Endozoicomonas gorgoniicola: one gene and its partner. The protein of the gene in region 1 interacts with the protein of each later gene in a pairwise test. Links are inferred from orthologs where the notes say so. Each region holds a gene or a part of one and is shown on either strand. Other genes may lie near its edges. The genes, in order: typA and rlmKL.

Region 1 (6,929 bases):
AACCGTGCGTACGGACCTCGTACACGGCTCCTGCACTCTCTATCCCTTAACAATAAGGGGCAAGAACGCCCGTTTTAACGCCTTCCAAATTGAACAACTTTATCTCATTGAACCAGTTGTTCGGCATGGCTAAATGCGACAGGGGACTGCACGCATTTCTCCATGAACGCATTTTGATGTACTTAAATGGTGGCTTGTAACCCAGTTGCTTCAGCCGACGATGCAGCTTCGCTGGTTTCTTCCACTGTTTCAGTTGTAAACATCTCAGCCTGCGCCTCATCCATCCTGTCAGCCGTTTTAATTCACGACTACAGTTCGCTATCCTGAAGTAATTAGCAAATCCTCGTATCACAGGGTTCAGTTCTCGGATTACTCCTTCAAGGTTCGTTCCCCGATTCCTTTTCGTGATTCGCTTTACCTTTGCTTTCAGTGCGTTGAGCTTCTTTTCCTGTATGCGCGTATAGCTGCTCAGGATTTCAACTCCCAGAAATTTCACACCCTCGCCGCTATGGGCTATGTGTGTTTTATTCTGGTTGACCGTCAGTTTCAGGTCTTGCTCCAGTACTTTGGTCGCCACTTTCAGAGCGTTTTCTGCCGCTGCTTTGGAGCCACACAGAATCAGGATATCGTCCGCATAGCGGACAATCCTGTGCTTGCGTCGCATCATTTCCTGATCAAACGCATCAAGATAGACGTTTGAGATTAAGGGACTGATCACTCCGCCCTGTGGACTGCCTGTTTCCGTGGCTTCCAGTTGATAGCCAACCATCACCCCGCTTTTCAGGAACATTCTGATCAGGTTCAGGATGCTTCCATCTGCCACTTTGTGCCTGAACGCCTTGAGAATTAACTCGTGGTCGAGTCGGTCAAAGCATTTGGACAAGTCCATGTCCACCACCCAGCGTCTGTCGTACTTCCGTATGAACAGGGTCGCCTTGGTAATGGCTTGATGGCAGCTTCGATTCGGTCTGTACCCATAGCTGGACGGGTGGAAGTCCGGATCAAAGATCGGGGTCAGGATATTTAGAAGTGCTTGTTGGACGATTCGGTCTTTTACTGCGGGGATTCCCAGCAGACGCTTTCCACCGTCTTCTTTGTCGATTTCTACACGCTTTACCGGTAGCGGTTTGTAGCGCTTTTCCCGCAATTCAAGCAGTAACTGTTCAAGATTACCACGCAGATTCGAGGCGTAGTCGCTCAGGCTCTGCCCATCTATTCCGGCCGCACCTTTCGCTTTCCATACCTTTTTGAATCCGTTGTAAAGCGCTTCCATCGTCAGCAAGCGCCCATACAGGCTATAATATACTCTCATCAGTTACTGTCTCACGACAGACAGATTGCGCCATCCTTCTACTGTGGCCGGATTCTTCATGGACATTCACAGGCGTTCTGGCTCAAGGCAATCTACCTGCTACCTGTCCTTTACTCCCGAGCGCGGCTCTTTCTTTTAGCAGGATTGTTCCCAACCTCACCAGCCGAAGATGTCCTGCCTCGTCAGGCAGCTTGTGCGCTCACAGTGTCATTCCTGCGGTCTGACTGTTCTTTAAGAATGCTTCACCCCTTCGCAACATCTGCCGCTTTTGACGACACATGCCCTACAGTCACTCTGGCTGTAGTCATTCCGGTTTTGCCCTCCGAACGGTTACCCGCCTTCACAGGCCGGAATTTCATCACTACTACAGGATCATCTGCCACCTCACACCACTGTTACCCTTGAGTTTCCTCTTGCGATAACAGCCCCTGAGATTCAGAGATTGATGCCAGGCTTCCCCAGTTACTAAACGGTTCCCTGTCAGAAATGCCACCCTCAAGCACAGAGTTGGGACTGACTGAGTATCGGGCTTTGCGCTATTTCGCACGCTTGCCGCTCCCAACCTGCCGAATCAGGTTCGCTTGCGCTGTGTACCTCTGACTTCCTATGGCTTCCTTCAGACCCAACCGTTGGCCAGTTACGCCCTTGCCATTCAGATTGCCTTCCCCTCAGTCGGGGCGGCTCAGGCTTCTTTCAGCCTGACGGGTTTGCCCGCTTCGCTGGGCAAACAAAAAAGTAAGGAGGCACAAGGCCTCCTCACACAGCAAACGCTGTTATTTATTTAGAACGGCTGGCACGCTTACGCTCATGCTCCTTCAGGAACTTCTTGCGCAAACGAATGTGGTTAGGTGTTACCTCTACCAGTTCATCGTCATCAATGAACTCCAGAGCCTGCTCCAGAGAGTGACGAATCGGTGGCGTCAGCTGAATGTTTTCATCAGAGCCGGAGGCACGGACGTTAGTCAGCTGCTTACCTTTAGTCGGGTTAACCACCAGATCGTTATCACGGTTATGCAGACCAATAATCTGGCCCTCATACACGTCAACATTAGGCGGCAGGAATAAACGACCACGGTCTTGTAGATTCCACAGGGCATAACCCAGCACCTTGCCGTTGACCATGGAAACCAGCACACCGTTCTGGCGATGAGTCACTTCACCGTCTTTTACGACACCGTAGTGATCAAAGACATTGGTCAGGATACCGCTACCGGACGTCATGGTCAGGAACTGGGAACGGAAACCGATCAGGCCACGGGCTGGCATGACGAATTCCAGACGTACACGACCTTTGCCGTCTGGTACCATATTGGTCAGTTCAGCTTTACGCAGACCCATCTCTTCCATCAGGGAACCCTGATGTTCTTCTTCGATGTCAATCACCACCTGTTCGTATGGCTCCTGTTTGACACCGTCGATTTCGCGTACCACTACTTCAGGGCGGGAAACACCCAGTTCGAAGCCTTCACGACGCATGGTTTCAATCAGAACAGACAGGTGCAGCTCACCACGACCCGATACTTTGAACTTGTCGGCGCTGTCGCCTTGTTCTACCCGCAGGGCAACGTTGTGCAGCAGTTCCTGCTCCAGACGATCCTTAATATTACGGGAAGTCACATACTTGCCATCCTGACCAGCAAACGGAGAGTCGTTAACCTGGAAGGTCATGCTAACGGTTGGCTCATCCACAGTCAGTGGTGGCAGCGCTTCAACATTATCCGGGTGGCACAGGGTGTCAGAGATATTCAGTTTGTCGATACCGGTCACGCAGACGATATCACCCGCACGGGCCTCTTCTACATCAACACGCTCCAGACCAAGATGGCCCATCACTTTCAGAATTTTGGCGCTGCGTACCTTGCCATCTGCACCAATCAGCTTGATCGGAGTGGAAGGCTTCAGAGTACCACGGGTGATACGACCCACACCGATAACACCCAGGAAGCTGCTGTAATCCAGGGCAGACACCTGCATCTGGAAAGGTGCGTCAACATCCACCTTGGGCGCCGGTACGTTGCGGGTAATCATTTCGAACAGTGGCGTCATGTCTTCCGCCATATTCTCAGGGTCATCACCGGCAATACCGTTCAGGGCAGAAGCGTAAATGATCGGGAAATCCAGCTGCTCTTCAGTTGCACCCAGACGGTCAAACAGGTCAAACACTTCATCCATTACCCAGTCAGGACGGGCGCCCGGACGGTCAATCTTGTTGATGACCACAATTGGGCGCAGTCCCTGCTCAAACGCCTTCTGGGTCACAAAACGCGTCTGGGGCATTGGGCCATCTACGGCGTCGACCAGCAGCAATACGGAGTCCACCATGGAGATAACCCGTTCGACTTCACCACCGAAGTCGGCGTGTCCCGGCGTGTCCACAATATTGATGTGGAAATCCTGCCAGTTGATCGCCGTATTTTTCGCCAGGATGGTAATGCCGCGCTCTTTTTCCTGATCGTTGGAATCCATGATGCGCTCAGCACCCTGATCCTTGCGACCCAGAGTACCGGACTGTTGTAGCAGTTTGTCTACCAGCGTCGTTTTACCGTGGTCAACGTGCGCTATGATGGCTATATTGCGAAGTTTTTCTATCACTTTCTTTCTCTCATCAAATCTCGTTTACAGTTCCTGCCTGAATAACACGGGCCACTTCTTCAGCGTCTATATTATTGGCCTGTTCCGCATACACCGAGGGGAAGGTGTTATTTTCAAGCAGGTAAGCCACATCGACCTCGTAACGGGCCATGTGACAGAAATTCCTTAAGCACAACTCTTTTTTCAGAGCGCCGAAGCTAAAGCGCATATCGGCAATATCGATCAACCCGAGAGTACCATCGGGCTGCTGCACAATATTGCCCAGGTGTGCTGAGCGAAAATACACGCCCAGCCTGTGCATTCTGGCGATCAGTCGGGCATTGTCTGCCAGTAACTGCTGTCTCTGCTGTTCGCTGACCAGAGGCAGCGCCTGCCGCAGGGTCTTGCCCGGCAACGGCTGATAATGCACTGCGGTTCTTGCAATAGACGGTATACGGTAGCAGTTAATTATCTTTACCGTCGGAATATTCAGTTGATGCAGCCTGTCGGCATTTCGTGCAAAACGAACAGAATAGGGCAGGAACCGGGCAGAACTGAACCGGCTTTTTACCATAAACAGTTTCAGGAACGAGCCATCGTTCAGACGCAGGACTTTATCACCATCCCCATCGCGCTCGATAACTTCTGCGCCCTTGCGCAAGGTCTGAAAATCCCTGTCAGAAAGTCGCTTGCCAAACAGCCGCCGCATCACCTGATATTTACCTGCAATCACCGGGGAAATTAAAAAGCGCTGAATATTAACGCATACCGATGAAAAATGCTCATTACAATCGTTATGAAAGCGTTAAAATGGATTTGCCTGGCAGCTGGGTACGCCTGCAGGCGCCGTAGTCACCCCCTCCCATCCCCATTGCACATTTGTGCTAATATTCCCCGCTTGCGGCTTTTTCATAGTCTTGACTCGGTTTGCATTGAGCAATGCTATGACTTCATCCACAATAGCGAACTCGTTAACTGATTGATTTTTAATGGCCATGTCAGAACCAGCCAAGGCCAGTGGCCTGCAGATTTATCTGCGGCTATTGTCCTATGTAAAGCCCTACACCGGCTTCTTTGTTATCAGCCTGCTCGGCTACGCCCTGTTTGCATTAAGCCAGCCCGCCTTTGCCCGGCTGCTGGAATACTTTGTAGAAGCCCTGGAAGGCAGCCATGCCACCATCAGCAAAGACCTGAGTGGATTTGTACCCATTGAAGTGTTTGCTTCGGCAGCACTGATACCAGCCGTTATGACCGTTATTGCGATTTTGCGCGGTATCGGCTCTTTTATGGGTAACTACTACCTCGCAAAAGTGGGTATGAATATCGTTCATGACCTGCGCTGTCTGATGTTCAACCACATGATGCAGCTGCCTAATGAATATTTCGACAACAATAACTCCGGTCATCTCATAGCCCGTATCACTTACAATGTTGGCATGGTGACCACTGCCGCCACTGACGCCATCAAGGTGGTGGTTCGTGAAGGCTTGACCGTGGTTTTCCTGATTTTGTACCTGTTGATGACAAACTGGAAGCTGACGCTGGTATTCTTTGCTGTGGGTCCTCTGATTGCATTGGTCGTGACAACGGCCAGCAAGCGTTTCCGTAAGCTGAGTTCAAAAATTCAGGACTCTATGGGTGACCTGACTCATGTCAGCTCTGAAAGCATTAATGGCTACAGAGTTGTACGGGGCTTTGGTGGCGAAGACTACGAAAGAGATCGTTTTAGAGGAGCCAGTACCAAAAACACCCGACAAAGCCTCAAAATGACCAAGGCTTCGGCTATTCACACGCCAACCCTGCAACTGCTGGTTAATTCTGCCCTTGCGATCCTGTTCTTTCTGGTACTCTGGCTGAAGGGTGATGCAACCACTGCCTCTCTGGTCAGTTTTGTGACCGCAGCTGCCCTGCTTCCGAAACCGATTCGTCAGCTCAGTGAAGTCAATGCCAATATCCAAAGGGGTATTGCCGCTGCTGAAAGTATATTTAAAATGGCGGATGAAACGCCTGAGCCTGACCACGGCTCCTTCACCTCAGAGAAAATTGAAGGCCGCCTGGAATTCAAAAACGTTACCTTCCAGTACCCGAATGCTGACCGCCCTGCGTTGGACAATATCAGCTTTACCGTAGAACCCGGTCAGACCATAGCTCTGGTGGGTCGATCCGGTTCGGGCAAAACCACTCTGGCTAATCTGGTACCCCGCTTTTACAATCACGGGCAGGGGCAGATTCTGCTGGATGGCACCGATGTCGAAGACTTTTCCCTGAGAAACCTGCGCAGCCATATCGCCCTGGTTGACCAGAATGTCACCCTGTTTAACGACACGGTCAGCCAGAACATCGCCTATGGCTTGCTAGATAAAACCAGTGAAACCGACATTAAAGCGGCTGCCGATGCGGCTTATGCCAGCGAGTTTGTGGCTAACATGCCAGAAGGTTTTGATACTCTGGTCGGTGAAGACGGTGTACTGCTCTCCGGTGGTCAGCGTCAGCGGCTGGCGATTGCCCGGGCGATTTTGAAAGACGCCCCGGTGCTTATTCTTGATGAAGCAACCTCGGCGCTGGATACTGAGTCCGAACGCCATATACAGGCAGCGCTGGAAGAAGTGATGAAAGGGCGAACCACGCTGGTCATTGCCCACCGCCTGTCCACCATTGAAAACGCCGACCGGATCCTGGTGATGGATAAGGGCCAGATTGTCGAAACCGGCAACCATGCCGAACTGCTGGCCCAAGGTGGTCACTACGCCAAGCTGCACAAACTGCAGTTTAAAGAAGATCAGGAAGCCCTGCTGGAAGCGCTGTAATTACATACGCCAGCCTGATACTGTTTTAACCTTGTTCGATATATGGGAGCTGGTCAATACGATCAGCCCCTCGCCTTTCAAAGGCAAAAATGAAAGTGGAATACACTGAATGAAATTGACTCTGCCCCGTTTCGACCAGGCCCGGGTCCTGGTGGTTGGCGACGTAATGCTGGACCGCTACTGGCATGGTGCGACTTCACGAATCTCTCCGGAAGCACCAGTACCGGTTGTCCGTATTG
Region 2 (6,927 bases), 1.4 Mb from region 1 along the record:
AAAAGTGAACTCTCCAGATTCTCCCCCACCCTCCACGATGCACAAAACAGTGCTAGGTGGAAAATTCACCCTGTTTACCTGCGACAAACACGGCAGCAATGTCCAGAACCTGATTCTTTTAGCACACTCCTCCATATATCATCCCTGGAGTAAGAGCGGCATTTTAAGACGTATAGCTGGAACTCACAGCTTTACGATTCCCATCTGGACAACTCTTTATTTTTACACGCCACACGGCTATGACCTCATGATGCCTAAATACGATGAAAGCGAAATTTACAATATTGATGGCTTCATGCTGGGTGAATTCCCTCCTTTGGAAGCCATACTGCCAGGAGAAACCGTGCCGGATTATTCTCTGGTACATGAGCTCCCATTTCCCAGCGACGAGCATATATATCAATATCTCAATACCTCCAGGTTCAACCCTGGTTGCTCCTATTTCGATCAGCACCCATTTCGGATTTATGACATTATCATCCCGACATCCGATGCGCTGGTATGCACATGTCTGAAAGAATTAATTTATACACTTTATGTAACAGGTCATGTCTATCCGAGAATTCATTGCCTGTTTTGTCGTTATGTGTTGGGGGCGGAGATTAAGCCATACGTACCAGGCTACGACAACCCTCCCTTTAGCCAGTCACAGAACACTGCGAGTTAAGGACTGACCATTCCAGATCTAACTCAACACCAGAGTGCCATCTGTAAGCAGGTAGGTTTTATCCATCTGCTCTGCAAAGGCCATATCATGGGTCACCACAATAAAACTCGTGGTCAGCTCTCTGGATAAATCAGCCATCAGCTCATGAACCCTGGCAGCGGTATTCGGATCCAGATTGCCGGTCGGTTCATCCATAAACACCAGGTCAGGTCGGGTCACCAGCGCCCGGGCAATCGCCACACGCTGTCGTTCACCACCCGATAATTCAGCTGGCTTATGCTTCACCCTGTGTGACATTCCCACCAGTTCCAGCATCTGCTCTGACTGCTGTCGCACCGTTTTCAAAGACATCCCCCTGCGTAATAACAACGGCATGGAAACGTTCTCCAGTGCAGTAAATTCCGGCAACAGATGATGAAACTGATAGACAAAACCCAGATGCTGGTTACGCAGGCGGTTCTGCTCACGGTCTTTCATATGTGCCAGATTATGCTCACAGACCAGCACCTCGCCGGAACTGGGCTTATCCAGCCCTGCCAGCAGCTGCAGTAGAGTCGTTTTGCCGGAACCGGAAGCCCCTACGATGGCGATACGCTCAGAAGGTGCAACAAAAAGATTAACATCCTTCAGAACCTTCAGCTCCTGTGGCCCTTCATCAAAACTCTTTGCCAGAGCCGTACATTTTAAAACGTCGCTTCTCTGTTCACTCACAGCCTGTTCAGTCATAACGTAGCGCCTCCGCCGGTTGAGTTTTGGAAGCACGCCAGGCCGGGTACAGAGTCGCCAGGAAACTCATCAACAAACCCGTCACACTGATCACAGTGACATCCTGCCATTTAAGTTCAGAAGGGAGATAGGAAATGAAATAGACATCCGGGCTCAGGAAGCGAATACTCAGCACCTGCTCAATGGTTGACACAATACCAGCCACATTCAAAGCCGCAATCACACCCAGTACCACACCCAGTACCGTACCAATGATACCGATCAGGGAACCCTGCACCATGAAGATACCCATAATGGTTCTCGGGCTGGCACCCAGTGTCCGCAGGATAGCAATATCAGACTGCTTATCCGTCACCACCATGACCAGGGTAGAAACAATATTAAACGCAGCCACGGCAACAATCAGGGTCAGAAGCAAACCGACCATGGTTTTTTCCATCTGGATGGCTTGGAACAAACGCCCCTGGGTACGGGTCCAGTCCTGCACAAAATAACGCCCGGGCAGTGTCATCGCCAGATCCCAGGCAATAGCCGGAGCCCGGAACAAGTCGTGCATTTTCAGGCGAATACCTTCTACGCCTTCTGGCACCTGCAAAAAACGAGCGGCATCCTGAATATTGATATAGGAAAGACTGCCGTCCAGATCAGCCCCGACAGAGAACAACCCGACCACGGTAAAACGTCGCATCCTGGGGAACACGCCTGCCAGATTCACATTGGCTTCCGGCAGCACCATCGTCACTTTATCGCCCAGTGTCACACCGAGATACTGGGCAGACAGCTCACCCAGAACAATCCCGAACTCCCCCGGTTTCAGATCATCCAGTGACCCCTGAACCATGTGGTCATTGATGATAGACACCTGCTTCTCATACTCAGGCTCAATGCCATAGACCATGGCACCACGAACAATAGACCCGTTCGCCAGCATGCCCTGACCATCAATAAACGGTGCGGCGGCTTCCACTCCGTCGAATTCAACAGCCCGCTCCAGCACCTCCTGCCACTCTGACATGCCCCCGCTGACTGCGGTAATAGAAGCGTGGGGAACCATACCCAGAATTCGGGTGCGCAGTTCCCGGTCAAAGCCGTTCATCACCGACATAACGATAATCAGCACACACACACCGAGCGTCAGCCCGATCATCGACATCAATGAAATAAAGGAAATAAAATGATTTCGCCGCTTGGCTCGCGTATACCGCAAACCAATGAAAAAGGGTAAGGGTCTGAACATTCAATCCGGGTCCAGTGACGACCAGTCTTTTCGCAAACAAAGGCCAGCCAAATTAATTGTAAGGAAGTTCGCCATTATAACCTGAAAATGACAATTGCCGTGACTCCCCGCCCATGAAAAGCCTCTGTAAACTTTTTATCATCGTTCCCGTTTTAGCGGGAACGATGACGTTTGTATAAAAACAAACTTTAACCTTTATGGCGAATCATCCAGCTACGGTGAATGTTGCTGCGACGCTGGAAGTCTTTATCAACGGTCTGACCGGAAATTTCTTTTACCTCGAACTCTGCCGCTACCTTCTCATCCAGCTTGAAACGACGGAAGTTGTTGGAAAAATACAGGGTACCGCCTTCATTCAAACGACGCATTGCCAGTTTGATCAGATGACCATGATCACGCTGCACATCAAACACACCTTCGAACTTCTTGGAGTTTGAGAAGGTGGGTGGGTCGATAAAAATCAGGTCATAGTCGTTTTTATCCTGTTCAATCCACTTCAGGCAGTCTTCCCGCTCAAAGCGGTGGCGTACTTCGCTCAGTCCATTCAAAGCCAGGTTTTTTCGCCCCCAGTCCAGATAGGTGTTCGAGAGATCTACACTGGTGGTCGTACTGGCTCCACCAACAGCCGCATGGACCGTTGCCGTTGCCGTATAACAGAACAGGTTAAGGAATTTTTTACCTTTCGCTTCCTTCTGAATACGCAAGCGCATCTGCCGGTGATCCAGGAACAACCCGGTGTCCAGATAGTCGCGCAGGTTGACCAGCAGACGACAACCGCCTTCTTCAACCTCCATCATCTGACCCACCTCATCCACGCAGTTGTACTGGCTGGTTCCGGACTGACGTTTACGTTGTTTGAAGACCACCTGTTCACGGGGAATTTCCAGAATCTCAGGGATCACGCCCAGCGCTTCCAGCAGACGTTCTTTCGCCTTTTCTTCATTGATAGAAGCCGGTGCGGCGTATTCCTGCACATGCACCCAGTCACCATAGACATCAACAGCCACCGCATATTCCGGCATATCCGCATCATAAAGACGGTAACACTGGATTTTACTTTTACGCGCCCACTTGCCAATGGTCCGAAGATTTTTCTTCAAACGGTTGCCAAACATCGTGGCACCTTCTGAACGGTAAGTAACAGAAGGAATATTGGCTTTTGTTGGTTCAGCACTGGCAGAAACCGGCTGCTCCTGTTTTTCACGAATATCGTACAGGAACAATTTACACGGCAGCGCTCCATTAAAGAGGGAGTAAGTCTTTTTCGGCCCCATACCCAGGCTACGAACAAGCGCTGGCGTACCGGTAAAGATGGCGGCTTCCCAGCCCGGACAGTTCTGTTTCAGCTTCTCACCCAGATGCTGGTACAGGTACACCAGACTGGCCTCGTCGCCCATACGCTCACCATAAGGCGGGTTGCAGATCACCAGACCGTCCGGCAGATCTGCATCCAGCTGCAAATCTTTCAGTTCCTGCTGGCGAACACTGACCAGTCTGGACAGCCCCATGCGTTCGAGGTTTCCTTTTGCCCGGTGAGCAACCGACGACAACCCTTCGAAACCAATGATACTGGACTGAACACTTGCCAGCCCGACTTTACGGCGCTCACGGGCTTCTTCCAGAATATTCATCCAGATTTTCGGCACATGCCCCATCCAGCGGTCAAAGCCAAAACGCGCACGCATCAGGCCGGGTGCAATGTCCGCCATCATCATGGCACCTTCGATCAGCAACGTACCGGAGCCACACATAGGGTCAACCAGCGTGGCACCTGTTTTCATTTTCTCCTGCCAGCCAGCCCGAATCAGCAAAGCAGCGGCCAGATTTTCTTTCAGCGGTGCAGTACCCGCTTCCAGCCGGTAACCACGCTGATGCAGACTCTGCCCGGACAGGTCAATAGAAACAAAGGCTTTTTCACCACGGGCATGCACATTGATACGCAGATCCGGATTGCTGGCATTGACCGAAGGGCGCCAGCCATGCTCATCGCGCAGCTGGTCAACAATAGCGTCTTTCACCACCTGGGCGCCAAAGCGGGTGTGATTGATATCTGGCGTTGAACCCGTGAAATCAATGCGAAAGCTGCTGCTACTGTCCAGATGGTCGTCCCATTCAAAAGACTTTACCCCATCGTAGAGCTGTTCTTTGGTGGCGCTGTTAATCTCACCCAGTCGCAACAGAATCCGGCTCGCCAGCCGGGACCACATGCACCCACGGTAAGCGACTTCCAGACCACCACTGAAACTGACCCCGGCTACCGTTTCCTGCACGGTCTGCGCACCGAGCTGTTTCAGCTCCTGAGCCAGCAGGTATTCCAGCCCTTTCGGGCAACTGGCAAAAAATTCAATTGAACTCATTTCTGAACTCTATTTTTCTGGAGAGGCATGGGAAAGCGCTTTACTTAGCACAGCCAGGGCACCCTCATGGACGGTTTGCTCAGGAAGACTGCGCGATTGCAGGCTTTCCTGAAGAATTAACGATTTATAGCGTCACGATTTATAGCGTCACGATGTATAGCGTCACGATGTATAGCGTTACGATGTATAGCGTTACGATGTATAGCGTTACGATGACAGCGCATAAATTCTAAATAGTTATTAAAAATTTTATTTTTATCAGATTTTATTTCTCGACAGCTCAATTAATATTCGATAGAAATTGACCCGTAGACTTTCCCTGCAAGACATGCCCCCGGAGCCTTCAACAGCTTCCAGGGTTGCTTCGACTCGGGGAGCTGCCGGAATGCTGTGCACCGGGAAGCATCAAGGGATGCCATGGAGGCAATCAACAAACGTACCAGCAAGAGGCAGTACCACATGATGAAAAGACAAAAAAGGGATAAAACAGACAGAGCCTATACCAAGGGATATCAAACAGGCGTGTCTGGCCGCTCCAAGGATATCTGCCCACACGAGGAACCACAACTTCGTCAGGCCTGGTTGACTGGCTGGCGGGAAGGTCGTGTCGACAACTGGGATGGCATGATCGGCGTATCGGGTGTTCATCGGATATCCGACACCAGCCATCTTTGACTTATAACGCTTCTGTAAAAGCCTTTCAGGACAAGAAAGCCCCGGCTTACCGGGGCTTTCTTGTATTTTGCCTTCGCAGCGATCTACAGCAGCTATCTACAGCCGCTACCTGCAAGAACTGTCAATAAAGCGATCAGCGGTCGCAGGAGTATACCGCTTCCGCTGCTTCACGAATCAGGGTCGGGCCTTTGTAGATAAATCCTGAGTACAGCTGTACCAGGCTGGCACCTGCCTTGATCTTGTCTGCTGCGGTTCTGGCATCCATTACACCACCCACACCGATGATCGGCAGTCTGCCGGACAGCTCAGATGAAAGCAGCTGAATCACCTCGGTGGAACGATCGCTCAATGGCGCGCCACTCAAACCGCCCTGTTCCCGGGCATTAGGCAGCCCCAGTACGGCATCACGGGACAAAGTGGTATTGGTGGCAATAACGCCATCCAGCTCATACGCCACCAGCTCCTGAGCAATTCCGGCAATCTCTTCTTCGGTCATATCCGGGGCAATTTTGATGGCAATGGGAACTTTACGACCATAACGTTCAGTCAAGGCAGCCTGTTCCTGCTTCAGCATATCCAGCAGGCTTTTCAAGGCGTCACCGTACTGCAGTTCACGCAGTCCCGGAGTATTCGGGGAAGACAGGTTTACAGCTACATAACCCGCATGGGCGTAAACCTTGCGCAGACAGATCTGATAGTCACTGTTGGCATTTTCAACCGGAGTATCGAAATTTTTACCAATATTGATACCGATCACACCTTTGTAGTTGCATTTCCGTACGTTCTCAACCAGATGGTCCACACCCTTATTGTTGAAGCCCATACGGTTGATCAGGGCATTGCGCTCAGGGATACGAAACGCACGAGGCTTCGGGTTACCCGGCTGAGGGCGAGGGGTAACAGTACCCAGCTCAACGTGGCCAAACCCCAGGGCGCCCATGCCGTCGATGCAGTCTGCGTCCTTATCCATGCCCGCAGCCAGGCCGACCGGGTTGTCAAAGGTCAGCCCCATCACCTGACGTGGACGGGAAGGTACTTTCGGTGCTATCAATCCGGTAACACCCAGACGTTGACCAGCCGCAATCATCTCAAGAGCCATATCGTGAGCATTTTCAGCTGAAAGACAGAACAGTAATTTGCGGCCAAGTTGGTACATGCAGAAATCCGAAGAAGAAGTGTCAAGATAAACCGGCGGAATTATACGTAATTCTGATACAAACACCAGATTTGGAATTTTTTTTATGCAATTTAGTCATAAACTGTAT

What was found.
Region 2: the proteins of typA (region 1) and rlmKL interact in binary tests that used the Escherichia coli proteins (3 or more experiments, as listed by UniProt). The link is inferred for Endozoicomonas gorgoniicola from one-to-one orthologs.

What each region holds. Positions count from the first base shown.
Region 1 is NZ_JAPFCC010000001.1:4,120,855-4,127,783, forward strand. What follows is about bases 1,498-4,479. They hold typA (translational GTPase TypA), read right to left. Parts: upstream 3,905-4,479; coding sequence 2,090-3,904; downstream 1,498-2,089. Other genes in these bases: NX722_RS18700 (hypothetical protein), read left to right, coding at 1,894-2,097; NX722_RS18710 (protein kinase family protein), read right to left, coding at 3,918-4,479. Also shown: ltrA (group II intron reverse transcriptase/maturase), read right to left, coding at 47-1,312; more of NX722_RS18710, read right to left, coding at 4,480-4,592; lipid A export permease/ATP-binding protein MsbA, read left to right, coding at 4,873-6,690; bifunctional D-glycero-beta-D-manno-heptose-7-phosphate kinase/D-glycero-beta-D-manno-heptose 1-phosphate adenylyltransferase HldE, read left to right, coding at 6,800-6,929. UniProt on the Escherichia coli protein: A 50S ribosomal subunit assembly protein with GTPase and nucleotide-independent chaperone activity, required for 50S subunit assembly at low temperatures, may also play a role in translation.
Region 2 is NZ_JAPFCC010000001.1:2,702,280-2,709,206, forward strand. Bases 2,404-5,383 are described here. They hold rlmKL (bifunctional 23S rRNA (guanine(2069)-N(7))-methyltransferase RlmK/23S rRNA (guanine(2445)-N(2))-methyltransferase RlmL), read right to left. Parts: upstream 4,988-5,383; coding sequence 2,819-4,987; downstream 2,404-2,818. Other genes in these bases: NX722_RS12435 (lipoprotein-releasing ABC transporter permease subunit), read right to left, coding at 2,404-2,630. Also shown: NX722_RS12425 (putative adhesin), read left to right, coding at 38-667; NX722_RS12430 (ABC transporter ATP-binding protein), read right to left, coding at 686-1,393; more of NX722_RS12435, read right to left, coding at 1,386-2,403; rmf (ribosome modulation factor), read left to right, coding at 5,450-5,662; NX722_RS12450 (quinone-dependent dihydroorotate dehydrogenase), read right to left, coding at 5,796-6,818. UniProt on the Escherichia coli protein: Specifically methylates the guanine in position 2445 (m2G2445) and the guanine in position 2069 (m7G2069) of 23S rRNA. Methylation occurs before assembly of 23S rRNA into 50S subunits.